Regions from separate parts of the Paenibacillus sp. 4624 genome, predicted to be linked through region 2. Evidence: riboswitches for the same ligand, from Rfam matches in the RefSeq annotation. Region 2 holds a riboswitch; the other holds the start of a gene.
What was found. Region 2 has a riboswitch for glycine ahead of gcvT (glycine cleavage system aminomethyltransferase GcvT). Riboswitches for the same ligand answer to the same signal wherever they lie in the genome.
Positions count from the first base shown of each region.

Region 1: linked by a shared signal. The riboswitch ahead of sdaAB (L-serine ammonia-lyase, iron-sulfur-dependent subunit beta) and the one ahead of gcvT (glycine cleavage system aminomethyltransferase GcvT) in region 2 are both predicted to bind glycine.

Region 1 covers NZ_JBNDJR010000014.1:131,314-142,110, reverse strand. The annotation lists partial or broken gene ABIE27_RS26745 (collagen-like triple helix repeat-containing protein) at 1-659, shown strand, start outside; glycine riboswitch at 791-917, shown strand; glycine riboswitch at 922-1,057, shown strand; gene sdaAB (L-serine ammonia-lyase, iron-sulfur-dependent subunit beta) at 1,171-1,860, shown strand; gene sdaAA (L-serine ammonia-lyase, iron-sulfur-dependent, subunit alpha) at 1,850-2,785, shown strand; gene ABIE27_RS26730 (alpha-glycosidase) at 3,028-4,782, opposite strand; gene ABIE27_RS26725 (response regulator transcription factor) at 5,145-5,828, shown strand; gene ABIE27_RS26720 (HAMP domain-containing sensor histidine kinase) at 5,825-7,411, shown strand; gene ABIE27_RS26715 (ABC transporter ATP-binding protein) at 7,509-8,423, shown strand; gene ABIE27_RS26710 (ABC transporter permease) at 8,420-9,136, shown strand; gene ABIE27_RS26705 (ABC transporter permease) at 9,138-9,872, shown strand; gene ABIE27_RS26700 (PAS domain-containing hybrid sensor histidine kinase/response regulator) at 10,175-10,797, shown strand, end outside.
Region 2 covers NZ_JBNDJR010000001.1:87,531-98,327, forward strand. The annotation lists gene ABIE27_RS00445 (peptidase domain-containing ABC transporter) at 1-1,716, shown strand, start outside; gene ABIE27_RS00450 (thioredoxin family protein) at 1,709-2,125, shown strand; gene ABIE27_RS00455 (SunS family peptide S-glycosyltransferase) at 2,150-3,430, shown strand; gene ABIE27_RS00460 (disulfide oxidoreductase) at 3,445-3,819, shown strand; gene gcvPB (aminomethyl-transferring glycine dehydrogenase subunit GcvPB) at 3,925-5,433, opposite strand; gene gcvPA (aminomethyl-transferring glycine dehydrogenase subunit GcvPA) at 5,520-6,875, opposite strand; gene gcvT (glycine cleavage system aminomethyltransferase GcvT) at 6,872-8,014, opposite strand; glycine riboswitch at 8,246-8,347, opposite strand; glycine riboswitch at 8,351-8,473, opposite strand; gene gcvH (glycine cleavage system protein GcvH) at 8,820-9,212, shown strand; gene ABIE27_RS00485 (PTS mannitol transporter subunit IICB) at 9,655-10,797, shown strand, end outside.

The DNA.
Region 1 (10,797 bases), on a different contig from region 2:
CAACCGGTGTGACTGGAGCAACCGGTGTGACTGGAGCTACAGGACTGACGGGAACAACAGGTGTAACGGGGGCGACCGGAGCCACTGGTGGCACAGGAGCGACAGGTATAACCGGAGTCACGGGAGTGACGGGAACAACAGGTGTGACGGGGGCGACCGGAGCCACTGGTGGCACAGGAGCGACAGGTATAACCGGAGCAACAGGAGCAACGGGAGTCACAGGTGCTACGGGTGCAACAGGATCTACAGCGGCTTCTGCGCCAGCGAGCTCCTCTTTGTTTGCTGACAGTCAGACATCATCATTAGCTCTTTCGTTAGTGGCTGAAACGACAATTCAGACACTCAATGTACCTGTCGTGACAGGCCAGAGAGTGAAAATTGATAACAGTACACAAATTTCAATAGTTGTGGGGTCCAACTGGAGTATTGCATATAATATTAACCTCAGAGTGAACGGAGTGTTGATTAACCAACTGTTGCTCTCCAGAACGGGGAATGCTGCGGGAACGTTAAATTTCCTTTCTTCCAACACTTATGTAGATACAGCGACTTCTACAACAACCAACGTTTATACTATAAGCATTTCGTTTGTTACAACTACAAGTGTCACAAGTGCTTCAGCACAAGTGAGAAATATCAATGCCATTGCATTCAGTTAAAATGAGCGTCCGTTTTATGATACGGGTCACCTTTGTTGACATATCCGATACTGTACATTACTCTAATCTTATACATGGTTCGTAAATTCAGCGTTCAATACTTCACTAGAATTAAATGATATAACAGCGAATGATAACGAGCGGGAGAGACTTGAACGTGCCAGGCATTATTGGCGTGATGTTCAGGCACCGAAGGAGCAAGCTCCTGCGCACCCGGCGCAGTGGTCAATCTCTCAGGTAAATGTACCGTCGTTGGACGCAGCTCTGGAGAGTGCGCAACATGCGCCACCCAAGGGGTATATGATTCTTAGCTTGGAGAACCGTCTTGTACTGAAACGCACTTGACCTCGTTCTCCCGATTGCTGTGATCATGAAACTCTCAGGTATCAAGGACAGAGGGAGGGCTAACGGCCTTCTTCTGTCCTTTTTTAATGTCATCATTCAGTAAATCAGGAACATTGTGGTGGGTCTTGTCCAGATGTTGATGACAAAACCAATTGGAGGGTTAAAAGTGCGATTTAAAGATGTTTTTTCAATTATTGGCCCGTCGATGACGGGACCGTCAAGTTCACATACAGCGGGTGCTGCAAGGCTGGGCCGGATTGCACGTCAATGGCTGGGATGCACACCGGATCGTGCGCGGCTCACGTTATACGGTTCATTTGCGGATACCTATCAAGGGCACGGGACGGATCTGGCGCTCATTGGCGGTTTGCTCGATTATGTCACGGATGATCCGCGCATCCCTGATGCAGAGCAATATGCGGCCGAAGCGGGCATGGAGGTTGAATTTTACACCAGCGGTCTGCCAGCGCCTCATCCAAATACAGTGAAGATTGAATTATGGCACGGAGAACGGGAATGCTCATTAGTAGGTGCTTCCATCGGCGGCGGCAGTGTGTCTGTACATGCGTTAAATGATTTTCGCGTACAGATCAGTGGAGAGTTTCCAACACTTGTGTTGCGTCATGCTGATAAAGCAGGTGTGCTGGCATCCGTGACCTCCGCCATTAGCTCATCCGGAGTGAATATCGGCTATATGCAAGTGGATCGAAAGGCTCGTGATGGTGAGGCACTAACAGCAATGGAGATGGATGCACCACCGAGTGAAGACACGTTGAACAAGTTGCGTTCTTTGGATCATATGCTGGACATTCGTGTGATTGATCTGAAGAGAGGGGGTGATTCGGATGCGGTTTAAACATCTACATGAATTGAACACCATCTGCACTGCGGAGTCCAAAACAATTGCACAGTTGATGATTGAAGAGCAGGTACAGGAGACCAATACACCCGAAACAGACGTGGTAAAGCAGATGTCGGAGTACTATCAGGTGATGAAAGAAGCGGTACGCAAAGGACTTACAGAAGATACCACCTCACGTAGCGGACTGACGGGTGGGGATGGGAAGAAGATGGCCGAATATATTCGCCAAGGTGAAACATGCTCTGGCGATGCTTCAGCCCTTGCCATGGCCTATGCGTTATGTGTATCGGAAGTGAATGCCTCTATGGGACGGATCGTGGCTACGCCAACAGCGGGCTCCTGTGGCATCATTCCTGGTGTATTTATCAGCTCCCAAGAACGATTTGGCTGGACGGATGAACATCTGGTGAATGGATTGTTTTGCGCCGGAGCTATCGGTTACGTAATTGCCAACAATTCATTTATCTCTGGGGCTGAGGGCGGTTGTCAGGCGGAGGTAGGTTCGGCGATCGGCATGGCTGCCGGCGCGATGGTAGAGCTTCGCGGAGGAACACCAGAGCAGGTGGTGCATGCTGTAGGATTGGCTTTGAAAAATACACTAGGCCTCATCTGTGATCCGGTTGCTGGCCTTGTAGAGATTCCATGCATCGTTCGCAATGGACTCGGTGCCGTTACTGCACTGGCTGCCGCAGATATGGCACTTGCTGGTGTACGCAGTGCCATTCCGTCTGACGAAGTCATCGACGTTATGTTGGAGGTAGGCAGTGCGATGCCAAGTCGTCACCGCGAGACAGCACAAGGTGGGCTCGCTCAGACACCTACAGGCCGCAAGATGATGGAGAAGCTGGCGAAACCCAAAGCCAAACGAGTGCCGGATGAGACATCCGAAACATCACAAACAGGCTCAGAGGCAGAATAGCAAGTCGGATCATATACAGGATAGGTCAGATAGCTCAGGAGCATACAACCAGGACCCGATCAACAAGTAGTAATAGAGCATGCTAAGTCGTTTTTCCATCATAACAAACAAGCGTCCGCGAACCTGGTTTGCTCAGGTTATGCGAGACGCTTGTTTGTTCAGTGTGCCTAAACCAGCCAGATAGCAATCAACCCATCATAATTGGAGAAGGCAGTTAGTTATGGTGAGTTTCAAAATTCCATCTACTTTATTTCTGTGCGAATCACGGCATATCCGTAAGCAGGCAGTTCAATCGCAAGCATACCGTCTTCCAGAGCGGTGCGATGGTTGCCCTCAAACAGTTCCGTCCAAGGCTGCTCCCCTGCGTCCAGTTCAACGATGGCCGTTTCCTCAGAACGGTTGAACAGAATGAGGATGCGTTCCTCGTCACTTTGCCGCTCCATCACAAGCTGGCTGCCGCCTTCCTGAGCTTGCAGGAAACGAATGGTTCCTGCTGCACGCAGTGCAGGATGAGCATGGCGCAGAGCAATCAACTTTTGATAAAAGTGAAGTAGCTCCCGATCCTGCTTCGCTTCGTCCCACTCCATGCATTTGCGGCATCCCGGATCATGTTCGCCGTCGAGCCCAATCTCGTCACCATAATAGATACATGGGGCTCCCATATAACTGAACTGGAACAAGGCAGCCAGCTTCATCTTGCGTTGATCGCCCTCACACAAGGTGAGCAGGCGCGGGGTGTCATGACTGTCGAGCAAGTTGAATGCCACCTCGCTCGCTTGAAGTGGGTAGCGGGATAGCTGGCGGCCAAGGGCACTCGCGAATTGTTCCGCGTGCATCTTATCTTCCACAAAGAAATGATTGACGGCAGCGGTGAACGGATAGTTCATGGCGGCATCGAACTGGTCACCTTGCAGCCAGGAAGAAGATTCATTCCATATCTCACCCAATATATAGGCATCCGGGTTGGCCGCTTTAACAACTCGTCTAAAATCTCTCCAGAAAGCATTATCCACTTCATCAGCCACATCAAGACGCCAGCCGTCCGTACCAACTTCCTTGATCCAATATTCGGCTACTTCGAGCAAGTAGGCCTTCACATCTGGATTCTCTGTATTCAATTTGGGCATATGAGGTTCAAAGCCAAATGTCTCATAAGTTGGAATGCCATCCTTCACGTCCAACGGGAATTCATGTACGTGAAACCAGTCCTTGTATTTGGACTGAGCACCATGCTTTTGTACGTCAACAAAAGGAGCAAACGTTTTACCAGAATGATTAAACACGGCATCCAGCAGCACACGAATACCACGTTCATGACACAACTTCACCAGACGCTTCACCGTGTCAGCATCACCGAAATGGCGGTCTACACGCAGATAGTCTTCGGTATCATATTTATGATTGGTTGTGGCTTCAAAAATTGGCGTGAAATAAATCGCATTAATGCCCAATTCACTGAGGTAATCGAGGTGGTCGATTACGCCCTGCAGGTCACCGCCAAAGAAATTAAAGGGTGTGGGTTCACCACCCCAAGGTTCAACCTCTTCGGGATTGATATCCGGGTTGCCATTGGCAAACCGCTCGGGGAAAATCTGATAAAACACAGCATCTTTCACCCACGCTGGGGGTGTGAATACAGCTCCGGCATGAAGATACGGGAATTGGAACATGCGGCCTGGATCATCCGGCTCCTCCTCTTGGAAATCCGTCTCGGTCATCCAGATGTGTTCTTTTCCACTTTTGAGCAAAAAAGCATACTTCAATCGATGATACGGAGGTTTCACTTCCCCCTCGTAGTAGTCAAACATAGAGTCTGACGTCAATTTGGTCAGAGGAACCATATCTCTTGTTTCCTCCCACGCGTATTTGTCTCCAGTCAGAGCATACACCTCGGTGAGATCATTCTTTTTGGCACGCAGACGCAGACGAATCGTATCCTGATCATAGGCATAGGCCCAGTTTCGTTTCGGTTGGTGAAAGATGGCTTCAAGCAGCATATGTAATTCCTCCTGTCCGATATGAATGAAGTAAGCAGAAACCAATTAATTTAATGTAGATTAAATATGCTAGTAGTACAGGTGGTATGTAGACATCATGCTCAATGGTATAGCTTCATATTACGTGACTGCAGATTGCGTTATAATAGGGTATGAACAGAGGGGACTGGCTCCAAACGAGTGACATGGAATGCACTGAAACCTAGACAACGAACATTGTAGCTTGTGCATTCGGGCTTGAATTTAATCTGGTGCGAAAGCTCGCCCATTCAAAATTAAAGGGCATAAAATTCATATAGATAAGTAATGCTGCCCAGGTATATCATTAACCCAATGAGGATGGAAAGGAAACGAGTACATAGATGAAAACCAAACTGTTATACATTGAGGACGATACGGAAATCGCAACATGGGTGAGAGAAGACTTGGAGGAGCGTGGATATGAGGTCGTTTGGCTTGGGAGTGGTGAAGGGGCCACCGAGGCAGTGGCAGACTGCGCCCTAGTCATCCTGGATGTCATGTTGCCAGGGTTGGACGGATTTACGGTAGGCCAGCGATTAAAAAAAGAATATCCTGCTGTGCCCATCGTCATGCTCTCGGCCAGAACATCCATTGATGACAAGTTGCATGGACTTGATTTTGCCGATGATTACGTGACCAAACCGTTTCATCCGGACGAGCTTGCAGCGCGAATTGAGGTTCAACTGCGGAAGGCAGGAGCGGTAGCTTCAAGTGAAGCGGTACTTAAACTGGATCATCTGTCGATCTATGAGCGGGATAACCGGATCGTCAATGAACAGACAGGGGAAGAGATTATTTTATCGGGTAAACAGTTCCACATCTTCGCTTATTTACTTCGGCATATGGGCATGATCCGCACCAAAGAACAGATCTATGAGGCGGTTTGGAACGAGTCTTATCTGGATGGGGACAAAACGTTGATGGTGCACATCCGGCATCTGCGCGAGAAGTTGGAACTTGATCCGGCCAATCCTGTCATTATTCAGACGGTACGCGGTGTTGGCTATCGCGTGAAGAAACCATGATGAAGTGGATTAGAGAACGGAAGTTAAGAAAGTCTGAACTGAACAGAGGCAGTAAAACAGAACAGCCTATCCGTCCCAAAATAAAGTTTGGGCGATCTCTGATGTCCAGATACATGCTTCTGATTTTGGCAGCGGTACTGTTTGTACCTGTTGTGGTGCCGCTGGTAGCAACGGCTTTTATTGTGGTCATCAATAACGTAAGCTCTAGTGAAGAAGCGCCTTACGGAAACGCTGACCAAATTACCGAACTGTGGGCCATGGAATCCAAAAAACTGGGCGGGGCTTCTGACCAAATCATAGATAAACGGATGAAAGAACTGCAGGAGAAATACCCTAAATCAGCTATGTATCGTGTAGATGCGGCAGGCAGAACGATGTTAGTGCTTGGTGGTGAAGAGGCGGAGGTACTAAAATCTAAGTCATTAAATCCTTCAGTCACCTCGGAAGGGGAGCCGGAGTCTTTAAATACAGATGTCATTCTGAAGTGGTCATTGGCAACTGGAGAAAAAGCAGAGACTCGAATCCCGGCAATATGGACACCAAATGATGCGGTTCAGTTTATGAAGCAAGCCTTCTATCGCGATCCTCTAACCGTGGTTTCTTTTATTGGCGGAGGAAATGTGAATAAGGGACAAGGGTTTATGGTGATTGAAGTCCCTCGTGAGCTCATTCAAAACCTCACCAATAACGGGCTATTAGAATTCATCTATTTTGGAGCAGTGATGCTGATTGTGTTTGTGATCTTTATTGTGATGTCCGTTCTGTTCTTTGCTAAAATTCGCAAACGACTGATTCACTTGCAATCTGCCATGGTTACCCCGAGCAAGGAGGGCATACCGCTTCCAGTGGACATTAACAGATCGGATGAAATTGGACATTTGGAGGAATCCTTTAACCAGATGGTATATCAGTTAACGGATAGCCTCCAGCGTGAGCGGGAAGAGGAGCAGCTTCGCAAACGGCTGGTGGCAGGTTTATCACATGACCTGAGAACACCGTTGACGGTAATTCGCGGACATATGCATGCACTGCATAAAGAAAACCTAAGTGAGCAAGGCGTGCGGGCACTGAGTCGGATGGAAGGCAAGATACAGGATCTTGGTGAACTGATCGACAATTTGCTCACGTATAATCTGCTGACTAGTGGAAGATACACTTTAAAACTGGAGCAGAAGGATGCACTGCGTATGATAAGAGAAGCTGCTGCTTCATGGTATCCGGTGTGGGAGAAGGAAGAGTTTGAGATCGATATCGATCTGCCTGAAACTCCGCTAATCTGGGATGTAGATGCGCAAGGGCTACGGCGTGTGCTGGATAATCTGTTCCAAAATGTAGTTCGTCATGCGGCGAGCGGAAAGTATATTCGCATTTTCACGGAGCAGATTCAGGGCCGAACTGCCGTAGTGATCGAGGATCGCGGGCCGGGGATTCAACCGGATTCGGGTACGAAGGGCACAGGACTTGGCTTGTCCATTGTCGATTTGCTGATTCGTGAGATGGGTTTGCGGAAGCGGGTAGATAGCTCGGATGCGGGTGTCCGCACCTATCTATACAGCGGCAAAGAGAATGATCGGGAAGTTTGAACGCAGGGAGAAGAGGTTTCTTTTTAAACTAAACTTAACCTTGGACGTACGCTTGCTTTAACCTTGGAGGGTTACGATAGTTCCGAGGTGATGATGAATGAGCGAAAATATTATTCAAACAGCGAATTTATGGAAAACATACAAGGACCGCGCGGCGGTTCGTGAACTTGATCTTCATATTAAAAAGGGAGATATCTACGGCTTCCTTGGTCCCAACGGTGCCGGCAAAACAACAACGATCCGCATGCTTCTTGGCTTGATCAAACCGACCAAAGGGGTCATCAGGGTCTTCGACAAAGATATTCGTAAGGACCGTATGGACATTTTGCGTCGCGTAGGTTCTTTGGTAGAGTACCCCTCGTATTATGGTCATCTGAATGCGGTAGAGAATCTTGAGGTGCTGCGTCGCATCATCAATGTACCCAAGTCAAGGATTGCGGAAGTGTTATCTATTGTTGATCTGACGAAAGATGCTAAACGAAATGTAAAAGGGTATTCCCTTGGCATGAAACAGCGTTTGGGTATTGCCAGCGCGCTGCTCGGTGAACCGGAATTGCTTATTCTGGATGAGCCAACGAACGGACTTGACCCAGCGGGGATTCAGGAGATTCGGGAACTCATCAAACGTATGCCGCTGGAGCATGGCATCACTGTTCTTGTATCCAGTCACTTGCTGAGTGAAGTCGAGCAGATGGCGAGCCGTGTCGGCATTATACGAGATGGCAAAATGGTGATGCAGGATACGATGGCAAGTCTGCATAGTCAGACAGGCAGCTCAATCAGGCTTACGGTGTCGGAACCGGAGGCAGCCATGAAGCTTGCTCGTGAGCAGGGGCAATTTGGTCAGAGGCAGGGTGCTGAGCTTACCTTCCCCTACATGGATAACAGCGCAGTTGCACTGCTGGTGCGTCGTTTAATTGAACAGGATCATGATGTATACCGGGTCGAAGAACAGAGACAGTCTTTGGAGGATCTCTTCATGCGTGTCATTGGCGAGGGGGCTTCGCTATGACAGGACGTGCATTGTCAGCCGACTGGCTTAAAATTCGTGGCAAAGGCATCTGGTTTCTGGTGTTTCTTGCCCCAATCGGGTTAACGGCCATGCAGGCTTTGAATTTCGGATTACGACTGGATTATCTGAAAGAGCAGTATGCCGATAATTTGTGGGGAGGTCTGCTGGGTAACGTAATTGTTTTTGTGCCACTCGCTTTAATGCTGGGTGCGACCATTCTGAGTTCGATGATAGCTGGAATAGAGCATGAGCAGGGGTCGTGGAAGCAACTTTTGGCGATGCCGATTAAAAGACCAGCCGTTTATCTTGCAAAGTTTCTGCTGGCTTGTGTGCTGCTAATGATATCATGTCTGTTGTTAACCGCGGGGGTTGTTGGACTGGGGCTTGTGCTTGGTTTCGATGCCAAAGATATACCGTGGGCACAGGCGCTGAAGCTGGGGCTTATGCCGCTTGCAGGCGCACTGCCTGTATTGTCCATTGAATTATGGTTTACGCTGGTATCCAAAAATCAGGCGCTACCGGTTACATTCGGCATTATTCTTGCCATCACCGGTATGTTTTCACTCAGCATCTCTCCACATTTTCCACTTGCTTGGGCACAAATGGCTTGGAGTGCGCCTAACGCGTACCTATACGCAGGAATGGGTGCAGGTTTAGCAATCATCATTCTGCTGACAGGTATGATACACTTCAGCCGGAAGGATGTGGCCTGATATGAATTTTGCAGCAACCTATTTTCGTATCTTATCTGCGGAACGTTTGAAAATGGCAAAATCGCCGATCTCGCTTTTGGTTCTGATCAGTCCGTTAATCGCACTGCTCATTGGTCTGCTGTCTTCCCCATCGGGTGACTGGAGAGCATTGATGTCAGCCATGGTGATGATTCATGGTATGCTTTTGTTACCGATGCTAACAGGTGTATTCACCTCATTTGTATGTCGTTTTGAACATGCAGGGGGCGGATGGAAACAACTCTTGGTTTTGCCACTTACACGTACAGGTGTGTATTTAGGCAAATTCACGATTGTGTTACTGCTCCTGGCTGGTACACAGTTGCTTCTATTCGGAAGTATCGTATTGACAGGGTTAATCCATGGCATGGCAACCCCGGTACCTTGGGGATTCCTTGTCAGCAAAATGCTGCTTGGACTTCTGGCATGTATCCCGCTGGCGGCATTACAGATGTTTGTGTCTCTGATCTGGAGCAGCTTCGCCGCGCCGCTTGCCTTGAATTTTGCGCTAACGATACCTAATATTTTGGTTGCAAACTCCGCAACGTATGGGCCATATTATCCATGGGCACAGCCGATGATTCTGATGCTTCCCATCGAGGGCACAGGGTTCGGTGCATTCAATGTTCCGCTCGGTACACTTTTGACCGTAGTTGGGGGGAGCGCCGCGTTGTTTATTGCGATTGGCATGATTTATTTTTCGAAGAAGGAAGTATAAAGCTTAAGTACGATGAGAATAACAAATGAACCTTCCTGAGGCTGCGCATCCAATGATTTGGTATGCAGACAGTCTCAGTTTTTTTATATTATGCGATAAAGATATAATTCCATCTTTTGCATGCCCAGTGATGTGAATTTTATCCTATTTGATAAGCAAAATGAGACGAGAATCTGGTAAAATAAAAAAAGCTGTTTCTAGTCAGTCGAACATGGTTATTCGAGGGTAAGCCTGTTACAGCCAGAAGTGGCGTATATGCAGTGTGAAAAGAAGATTTTGGCTGAGAAAAGAGGGGTAAGCCTTTGGAGCGTAATAAAACGGAAACCCTGAAACGAATTATTTCTGAGGGTAGCTCTTACCGATCATTGTTTTTTAACCACCCGGATGCCATCTATGTGATGGACGTTGAAGGGAATCATATGGATGCTAACCCTTCCTTTGAACGGTTATCCGGCTACAAAATTGGAGAGCTTGCAGGGGTGAGTCGGGATCGCATCAGCCCGCCTGAAAGTGAAAAGAGACGAGTACAATTCATTGAAGAAGTGCTGGCTGGACATTCAGTCAGTGAATCGATGGCGTTTTATCATAAAGATGGTACTGTGAAACATGCACAGGTGACCTATATACCAATAACAGAAGGTGATGAGGTCGTCGGCATCTACGGAATTGCCAAGGATGTCACGGACAAGGTTATCATCGAGCAGGAACTGCAGGAGACACAGGAGAAGTATCAGGTGCTGGCCGAGCATGCACAAGATCTGATTACAACCTGTGCCATAGATGGCGAACTCCTGTATGTGTCTCCATCTGTTCGTACACTGCTTGGTTATGAGCCGGAGGAAGTCACAGGAAAATCATTTAAATCTTACTGTTACCCGGGGGATTATCCTGACCCTTTGCCCATTTCGAATATTGGTAATGGGTG
Region 2 (10,797 bases):
ATTTTTCTGTTGATAGAAGGTCAGTTTTCTTCAGTGAAATCTGAATCTAGTAAGAGTTCTTTTTTTATTTTGATTAAGGATATTGTAAGGAACAATTTGCTGAGTATACTATTTTCCTTTTTAATCTCAGTGATCATTGTAATTTTAGCCATTGTAGGATCTTTTTATTTTAAATTAGTTGTAGATTATATTATTCCACGCAGTTTAGATAATTTTATATTTCAGTTATGTCTTGTTTTCGTAGGAGTAGTGCTACTGCATGGGTTGTTCATTTATCTACGAGGAAAGCTTATTATCAAACTATCTAATAATCTAGATAAATCATTATCTAATAAATATTTCGAAAAATTAATTAAGTTAAAGATTAATTTTTTTGAGAACAGGGCTGATGGGGAAGTTATCTCTAGGTTTAACGATGTTTCTTTTATAAGAGGTTTTATAAGTGTTACATTTGTGTCTGCTCTTTTAGATTTCGTAATTGTTCTTTCACTTGGTTTTATTATTTACAAATTTAATTCGATTCTTTTTATTGTTCTATTAGCTTTTATTCTTATACTGGGAGCACTGACCGTATTATTTTATGGTTCTATTCAAGTCCGAAGTAGAGATTTAATGCTCACAAAGGCTGAAACTAATTCTTATTTAGTACATTTTTTAAAATTTATGCCTACAATATTCTCCCTAAATAAAAAGAAGTATTTCATAAATCGATTTCAAGGTGTATTTGGAGAACAGCTAAAAGCGCTCTTGAAAGATCAGAAGAATGATAATCTCTTTTCGACGTGTAAGTTTTTAGTTCAAGGCATTTTTTTTGTAGTATTCATTTCTATAGGTGCACAGCAGATCATAGCAGACTCGTTGACATTAGGAGACTTACTATTTATTAATTCTTTAGTTAGTTTCATGATGGGTTCCTTAGAAGGCTTGTTAACACTACAATCTGATTTTCAAAAAGCTGTTGTATCTGTTTCGAGATATACGGATATTTTAAAATACCCAGAGCGAAAATTAAGTGAGCATAAATTAAATTTAGAACATGTCAATACGATTAACATCAACGATCTGTCGTACCAATTTCCAAATAACAAAACTGTGTTTGAAGAAGTTGACCTTAATGTTAATGCTGGAGATAAGGTGGTTTGCGTAGGAGAGAGCGGTGCAGGAAAAAGTACATTTGCCAAACTTATTGTTGGTTTGTATGAATCCAAACCAAATCAAATTCGGATTAATGGTAAGGATATTACAGATTATTCTGAAGAAAGTCTTCGTAAAGAAATGATGTTAATTGGTGAAGCTCCTTTCTTATTTAAAGGTTCCATTAGAGAAAACTTGGTAATGGGAGAGAATATAAGCGATGGAGAAATACTAAATGCGTGTCGATTAGCTGAGTGTCTTGAAATTATAGAAACTCTACCAGGCGGTTTAGATTATCTGATCACTGAGAATGGGACTAATCTATCTTCTGGTCAGAGACAAAGACTTGCCTATGCTAGATTGATTCTGTTAAATCCTTCTGTAATTATACTAGATGAAGCTTTAAGCAATGTAGATGAAGTAAGTTTGAAAAGAATATATGATCATATGATCGATATGAAAGCTACAATCATTTATATAACACATAATACTAATTTAATTGAACAATTTGATCGTAAAATTATTTTTAAAGATAGACGTATCTACGAAACTGTTAATAGAAAGGACTTTAATTATGAATAAAAAATTAATATCCATTACGCTTGCTGTCGTTGCTGTATTTATGTTGGTTTGGGTACTAAACTCAGAAGCGTTGGAAAAACCTAAGTATAGCAAAATATCACTTCAGAACTATGAAGAAAATATTAATAATAAAAATGATTTTATGATATATGTTTATAAAGCTAGCTGCGCAGTTTGCCATGAAGTTAAGCCATTTATCAACGAAGTAATTGAGACTGAAAAATTCGATATGTTAGCTATGGATGCGGATGAGGAAGGAAACCTCAATGTGAAGTTTTTTGAAAACCAAAAGTTGGAGAAGTCCCCTACAATAATCTATTATGAAGCAGGAAAAGAGAAAGATCGTTTGGAAGGGTATCAGACAAAAGAAGAAATAAGAGAATTCGTAACAAAATATAAGAAAAGTTAATCTGCTAAAGAGGAGGCTTGTACAGTGTATCTAAATGAACTGAAATCTTCTCTTAATTTTTCGGTTTTAGAGAGTAAATTGAGCGAGGATCTAAAATTAGTATCTGGAATCCCTGAAGAATTCAATATTGACTTAAATGGACAGCAACTTAAAGACTGGGTTGATTCCTACAACAGTTATTCATGTCCGACCATTGCATGTGGAATATTAACTTATAATGAAGAAAATAGAATAAAAAGATGTTTGCAAAGTGTAATGAATGAATTCGATGAGATTATTGTACTGGATTCTTTATCCTCAGATCAGACGGTTGAATTAATTAAAGAAAACTATCCCAAAGTGAAGGTAATTACTGAGAAATGGAGGGATGATTTTTCATTCCATCGTAATTTACTAAGATCCTCTACGAATTCTGAATGGATATATTATATTGATTCTGACAATACTTACGATCCCACCAATGAAGGTAAGATTCATAGAATTGTAAGATTACTCAGTTATATTGGATTTAACGGTGTTGTAAGCCCAGTAATAAAAGAACATGATGGTCATGTCTATACAGATAATCGGAAACTTTTTCCGATTAATAGCGGAATACGGTACTTCGGAAGAGTTCATGAAGAACCTCTGTTAGAGAATGGTCAGTCTCCAATTCATGCTACTATGGACATTCTAGTTCATCATGATGGTTATGATCCTCTAAAGGTCAATATGAACGATAAAACAAACCGAAATTTGAGACTAACTCAAATGATGCTAGAAGATGAGCCTGGACATCCTAAATGGTTATACTTTCTAGCAAAGGAAGTTTATCATACTCAGAATAACTTAAATATCGAAGAGGTAAAGTCTATTCTTATAGAAGCTATTAGAAGATACGAATCTTCAGAGTATAAAAGATATTTACCGGAAGCTATATTGTTTTTGTGTGATTTATCAATTAGAACTAATTCCTACTCACAATTGAGTAAGTATGTAGATTTGTTAGAACAAATCTCGCCAAATTGTGTTGATGTTGACTACTACAGAGCCGTGCTTGTTCTACAGGACATAACTGTACGCACTGCAAAGTTGGCTAACTATGTTAAAGAGTCTTTACAGGATAATACAAAGTATAGCTATATTAACTCTACCAAAGACCATATTAGACTGATATTAACTAATATAATGTGGCTAATGAATAATTGGGATGAGGCTAACAAAATAAATCATGAAATAAGAAGTGAGGACAAAAAAATCATCTTCTCAAATATGTTAAATGAAATAAACGATTGGTTAAGCACTCTGAAGGAGGAAGAACGTTGATTCCAGTAAGTTTCTTGGTTTCTTTAGTAGCAATGCTTGGAAGTTTGTACTTTAGTGAGATTGCAGGGTTAATTCCTTGCAAGTTATGCTGGTATCAAAGAATCCTAATGTATCCTCTACCGTTAATTATCGTAATTGGTGCAATAAAAAATGATCCATATCTTAAATATTACACTCGTTGTTTTTCAGCAATTGGCATAATTATCGCGGGTTACCACTACCTTATTCAACTAAGTGTGGTGAAAAGTACATCGTGTGGATTTGGTACCGTTTCTTGCGATCAAGTCCATGTGGAATATTTCAACTTTCTTACAATCCCACTAATGTCATTGATAGCGTTCATATTAATATTTATAAGCTCTTTTATAAAGGATAAAGTCAAATCCTAGTGAGGAAATTGTGAAATAACCATTTAAGTGTATCAATTAAAACTAAAACAGCAACGACTTTTCCGTCATCTGGATAATTTCGTTGCTGTTTTTTTATTCTCTTATTTAGCTACAAGCACAGTTTAATACAGGTTTACGTGCTGCGGTCGTTTCATCGAGACGAGTTACCGGTGTGCCGTACGGAGCATTGAGCACCAATTCCGGTGTTTCTTCTGCTTCCTTGGCAATACGGATCATTGTATCAATAAATCCGTCCAGCGTTTCTTTGCTCTCGGTTTCCGTTGGCTCAATCATAATGCACTCTTCCACATTAAGCGGGAAGTAGATGGTTGGCGGGTGATAACCAAAATCCAGCAGGCGCTTTGCCACATCCAGCGTGCGCACACCATACTGTTTCAGGCCGCGGCCTGACATAACAAATTCATGTTTGCATACACCCGGATACGGAATCTCGTAATGAGGTGCCAGGCGAGCCATCATATAATTGGCATTCAGCACAGCGCATTCGGATACACGGCGAAGCCCTTCTGGTCCATAAGTGCGGATATAAGCATAAGCACGAACAAGAATACCGAAGTTGCCATAATAGGCTTTGACCCGACCGATCGATTGATCTCCTTCGTAATCCAGAGCGTACATGCCTTGATCATTTTGAACAACCATCGGTTTAGGTAAGAACGGGATCAGGCGGCTCTTCACACCGACAGGTCCAGCACCAGGGCCACCACCACCGTGAGGCGTGCTCATCGTTTTATGCAAGTTCAGATGCACCACATCAAAGCCCATATCTCCCGGACGTGTAATGCCCATAATGGCATTCGAGTTGGCTCCGTCATAATACAACAATCCGCCAGCTTCGTGCACGATGGACGCAATCTCTTGAATATCCTTTTCAAACAACCCGAGCGTATTCGGATTCGTCAGCATGAGTGCTGCGGTATCTGAGCCGACTGCTGCACGGAGGGCATCCAGATCCACCAAACCGTCCGTCCGCGACGGGATTGTCACCGTTTCGAATCCGGCCACGGTTGCGCTGGCCGGGTTCGTGCCATGAGATGAATCCGGTACGATAACCTTGGTACGCAGTTCGCCACGGCTTTCGTGATAAGCTCGAATCATCATAAGTCCGGTCCATTCCCCGTGTGCTCCGGCAGCAGGCTGCAGGGTTACGGCATCCATACCTGTCAGACCTGAAAGATCATTTTGCAAGGTATGGAGCAGTTCGAGAGCACCTTGAAGACTGGATTCATGCTGATATGGATGGATTTTGGCAAAGCCGTTGTAACGTGCTACATCTTCATTAATCTTTGGATTGTATTTCATCGTACAGGAACCGAGCGGATAAAAGCCGTTATCTACCCCGAAGTTGCGGCGGGATAATGCCGTGTAGTGACGAATAACATCAACCTCGAATACTTCCGGCAACGCTGCCGCTTCCGAGCGCAGCATTTCCCGGGGAATCAACGTGTCTGCATCCTGACGGGGAACATCACATTCCGGCAAGGAATAGGCCACACGTCCAGGACTGCTCAACTCAAAAATCAGAGTTTGTTCGGGAGCAACGGATGGTGTAAGTTGCGTAATGGTTGAGGTTCCTTGGGCTTGAGAATCCATTCCAGTCTGCTGATTGACTGACTGATGGAGGTTAGATGTTTCCGGTGAAGTACCCGCAATGTTTGCTTTTGTAGTCGTTTCCTGAGTCACAGCGATCCCTCCAATACACGTGCGAATTCATCCATCTCTTCTTTGCTGCGTCGCTCGGTAACAGCAATGAGCATATGTCCAGCAAGTTCTGGATAATCACGTCCGAGTTCGTAACCGCCGATGAATCCTGCATCCAGCAGTTTCAGCTGAAGAGCATCCACATCGGTTCCTTCAGGGAGCTGGATAACGAACTCGTTAAACGTAGGGGCATTAAAAGTGAGTCTAACCCCAGGAATGGCTTTTAACGTATTTAGAGCGTAATGACTCTTTTGCAAGTTCAGATCAGCAACATCAATCATGCCCTGTCTTCCCATGGTAGACATATAGACGGAAGCACTAAGTGCTAACAACGCCTGATTTGAACAGATGTTAGATGTCGCTTTTTCGCGGCGAATATGTTGTTCACGTGCTTGCAGCGTCAGCACGAAGCCGCGTTTGCCGTTGCGATCGGTCGTCTGACCGACGATTCGACCAGGAATCCGGCGCATGTGAGCCTGGGATACGGCGAAGTATCCGCAAGTGGGTCCGCCGAGCGAAGCGGCGATTCCGAGGGGCTGCGCATCGCCTACAACGATGTCGGCTCCCAGCTTGCCTGGGGCTTCCAGCAAACCTAGCGACAGCGGGTTGGCGCTCACCACGAGCAGTCCTTTGTGCGTGTGCACAAGGTCGGCAGCCTGTTTTACATTTTCCACGGCACCAAAGAAGTTCGGGCTTTGAATCATAACCGCCGCAGTATCGTCCGAAATGGCTGCTTGCAGCGCATCCCAATCGGTAACCCCATCTTTATAACCAATCTCTACAATCTCCAGACTCAGGCCATGTGCGTACGCCTGCAATACTTGACGGGCTTCAGGGTGAACGGTGCGAGATACGATAAGCTGTTTGCGACGGGTAGCTGCGGCGGCAAGATTGCCTGCTTCCGCAAAAGCTGTCGCACCGTCATACATACTCGCATTGGCTACCGCCATACCTGTCAACTCGCAAATATACGACTGAAATTCGAAGATGGCTTGTAATTCTCCTTGGCTGATCTCAGGCTGATAAGGGGTGTAAGCCGTATAAAACTCCGAACGGGAAATGACATGGTTGATGACAGAAGGGATGTGATGGTCATAGATGCCTGCGCCAAGGAAACTGGCATGTGTCTCAAAGTTGGCATTGGAGCCAGCTTGTTTCGACATATGGCGTGTTAATGCGTATTCGTCCAGCTTGGAGGAGACAGGCAACTCGCCCTGATAACGAATCTCCTTCGGGATATCTTTGAATAAATCTTCAAGCGTATCCACGCCGATCGTGGCCAGCATTGCGCTCTGGTCTTGTTCTGTCATGGGGATGTAGCGGTGCTTGCTCATGCTTGCTCAGCTCCTTGGATAGGTGTCTTTAACGTACGTGTCCGTTTATGAAAAGGAGTCTTGACGACCTCGGCTTTTAGCTTTTTCCCACGAATCTCAATCTCCAGTGGTGTACCCAGTGCAGTATACTTGCTGTCAATCAAGGCAAGCCCCAGATTACGTTTCAAGGTCGGCGACTGTGTACCGGTTGTCACTTCACCGATCTGAACGCCGTCCGCATAGATCGGGTAATGTGGCCGCGGAATGCCGCGCTCCAGCACTTCGATGCCGATCAGCTTGCGGGCAGGGCCGTCATTTTTTTGTTGCAACAAAGCTTGATGTCCGATAAAAGGTCCGGTATTTAATTTCACAAACATGCCAAGTCCTGCCTCCAGCGGAGAGATGGTTGGTGACAGCTCCTGACCGTACAAAGGCAGCTTCGCTTCGAATCGCAGTGTATCACGCGCACCGAGTCCTGCTGGAACGAGGCCTACATCAGCACCGGCTTCCATCAGCCCGTTCCATACGAGAGCCGCCTGATCTGCTGCAACATACAGTTCAAAGCCATCTTCACCTGTATATCCGGTGCGCGACAGTAGCAGCTTTACTCCGCATACCTCGGCATGCTGTACGAAGCGGAAAGGTTCAATAGCGCCCGCATCCACGTTCGTATCTATAACCTTAGCCAAAATATCAACCGACAGGGGGCCTTGTAGCGCAAGCAGTGCCGTTTGCTCGGAATCATTGGTCATGTTCACGCCCGGTATAATGTGCTCCTGCAACCAAGCCCAATCCTTGTCGATATTAGAGGCATTAACGACCAGCATGTATTGTTGCTCCGCCAGCTTGTAGATCAGCAGATCATCAACTACACCGCCATCGGGATAACACATCAGCGTGTATTGTGCCTGACCTGGTACAATTGCGGTCACGTCGTTGGTCATCATGTGTTGTAAAAAGGCTTCCGCCTGTTCACCCGTTACAGTGAATTCACCCATATGGGATACATCAAACAGCCCGGCGCGCTCGCGCACGGCTTCATGTTCCTTTTGAATCCCACTAAACTGCACGGGCAACTCCCAACCGCCAAAATCAATGCAACGTACACCTTCATATTGCGCATATAGGGGAAAGAGTGGTGTTCTTAACAAATCAGACATCGGATCACCTCATCATAGACCGTTAGTAGGCCAAGTATAGAAACATGGATCTGTGAGCCAAGTAATTAATGCTTAAATCATTTTAGTCATCAAGAGTCAATAGCCAACCATTTTACATTTTTTCATTTGTTATGTTCAGTACGATTCTAGAACCTGCAATTCATTTTTTGGGAAAAAGGAAAAGGACAGGCCAAAGAACCGGCATGCCAAGTAGCACGCTGTATTCTTAGGCTCTGTCCCTTGTACCTGAGAGTTACCCCGCCGTTTATTCAGACAGGTTTCCCCTTGGGTGATCATAACGTCCCGAAGTGGACGATTAGATGCTCTCCAGAGTTGCGTCCTGTAAAAGTCCTTTTGCCTGAGAGATTCACCCCCGCTTGTCGGTGGTTTACTCCTTCGGCGCCGCCCCATGCACATCCCCAAACCGGGTGTGCGGGCAATCTCTCCCTTTACATTCATCCGCGGTTCATACGTAGTCCAATTAACTTCAGTTGCTCTTCTCATTAAAACGTGAATCCACTCCTGATGTCAAGAACGATATCATTGAAATTGTGTGAAATACGAATATTTAATACTGATTATTCATTAATGTTCGTTTATTTTAAAAGAGTGCGCTTACTATTCTAATATTCACCATTATATGCAGAAAGAGTAGTGTGAGGTTACACACGTTGAGATCTCGAAATTGAAATAAACTGTGAGCTAACTTGACATTTGAATCTGAAATATCATACGCTATTGTTTGGGAAAAAGGTGAAGGTCAAAGAACGCATGCACTCATTAATGAAAAGCGAGGCGGATATCGATGAGCGAATTGAGAAATGATTTCCTGTACAGTAAAGAGCACGAATGGGTGCAAACCGTAGGGGAGGATACCGTACGTATTGGCATTACCGAGTTCGCACAGCATCAGCTGGGTGACATTGTGTTTGTAGAATTGCCTGATCTTGAAGCCAGTGTAAAAGCAGAAGACAGCATCGGTACGATTGAATCCGTCAAAACGGTGTCTGATCTGTTCTCACCCGTCAGCGGCACCATTGTTGCAGTGAATGAAGCTTTGCAGGACTCGCCAGAACTGGTGAATAGCTCTCCTTATGAAGAAGGCTGGATGATCGAAATCCGTGTCGATGGTGATGTAACAGCTGCATTATCCACATTGCTGAATGCGGATGCATATCTTAAACATACCGAAGAGTAGGAAAGAATGGATCGTTTAGTTGATTTGTACTTATTGACATATGTGTAATCCCACTTGAATATAAAAATCTTGTTCTTTAAACCTGCGTGAGCTATGGAGCTTGTGCAGGTTTTTTGCTGTTTTTTTGCGCATAATGGAGGGGGTTAAGTAGGAGTGACATAAAATCATGAATAAAAAAAATTCAAAAGGACCAAGCTATTCTATTGCTCTGCATATTGTATATGAACAAAGTCATAGGCAAGAAAAACCTTGTGTATCAACGGATTGAGCATATATTCCTGATTAAAAGCGATTACATAATCCAATGTTGTCATCATTGTTCATGACGAAAGTACGCTTTCATTTGATTGAAGAGGAAGGGTTTCTCGCTTAGGATTACAGCAGGGGATCGATGATACCCCTTTCATACGAAATAATGACTTGATTCAAGGAGGATAAACCAATGAGTAATTTGGATCAAACATCCAATTCCAAAGGTGGGTTACGTGTTGGTGTGCAACGCTTCGGACGATTCCTGAGCGGTATGGTCATGCCTAATATGGGGGCATTTATTGCTTGGGGATTAATTACAGCGATGTTTATCAAAACAGGATGGTTTCCGAATGCGACAATAGAGCAGCTTGTAGGTCCGATGATTACTTATTTGCTGCCGCTGCTGATCGGTTATACCGGGGGTACGATGGTGCATGGCACACGTGGGGGTGTCGTCGGGGCGATTATGACCATCGGTGTCATTGTCGGAACGGATATTCCAATGTTCCTCGGAGCCATGATTGCGGGGCCTTTCGGTGCTTGGGTGATCAAGAAGTTTGATAAATCCATTGAGGGCAAGATCAGAGCCGGTTTTGAGATGCTGGTCAACAATTTCTCGGCAGGAATCATCGGTGGTATTTTGGGCATCTTTGCTTTGCTAGGTATCGGGCCGGCAGTTGAGGCCATCAGCAAAGTGTTGTCTGCCGGCGTACAGGGTTTGATGAACCTGGGATTGCTGCCACTTGTCAATCTGATTATTGAACCGGGTAAAGTACTGTTCCTGAACAATGCCATTAACCACGGGATTTTAACACCAATCGCAACAGATCAGGCAAGAGAACTAGGCAAATCCGTTCTTTACATGCTTGAGTCTAACCCGGGACCGGGACTGGGTATTTTGCTCGCTTACTGTTTCTTCGGACGTGGAGTAGCAAAATCTTCTGCACCTGGTGCGGTGGTCATTCATTTCTTCGGCGGGATTCATGAGATTTACTTCCCGTACATCCTGATGAGACCGATTCTGATTCTGGCAGCCATTGCAGGCGGTGTAGCGGGTACGTTAACGTTCATGCTAACTGGCGCAGGACTGGTTTCGGCACCATCACCAGGCAGTATCATTGCCTATTTCCTGTTGACACCTAAAGGCGGATATATCCCGATGCTTGCAGGGGTTATTGTGGCAGCGGTGGTTTCCTTCCTGATTGCCTCTCTACTACTCAAAACCGGTAAACAGAAGGAAGAAGATCTGGAAGCGGCCTCCAGCCGAATGAAAGATATGAAGAGCCAAGGCAATACAGCAAATGCAGCCATCACAGCGGATAACCAGGAAGCG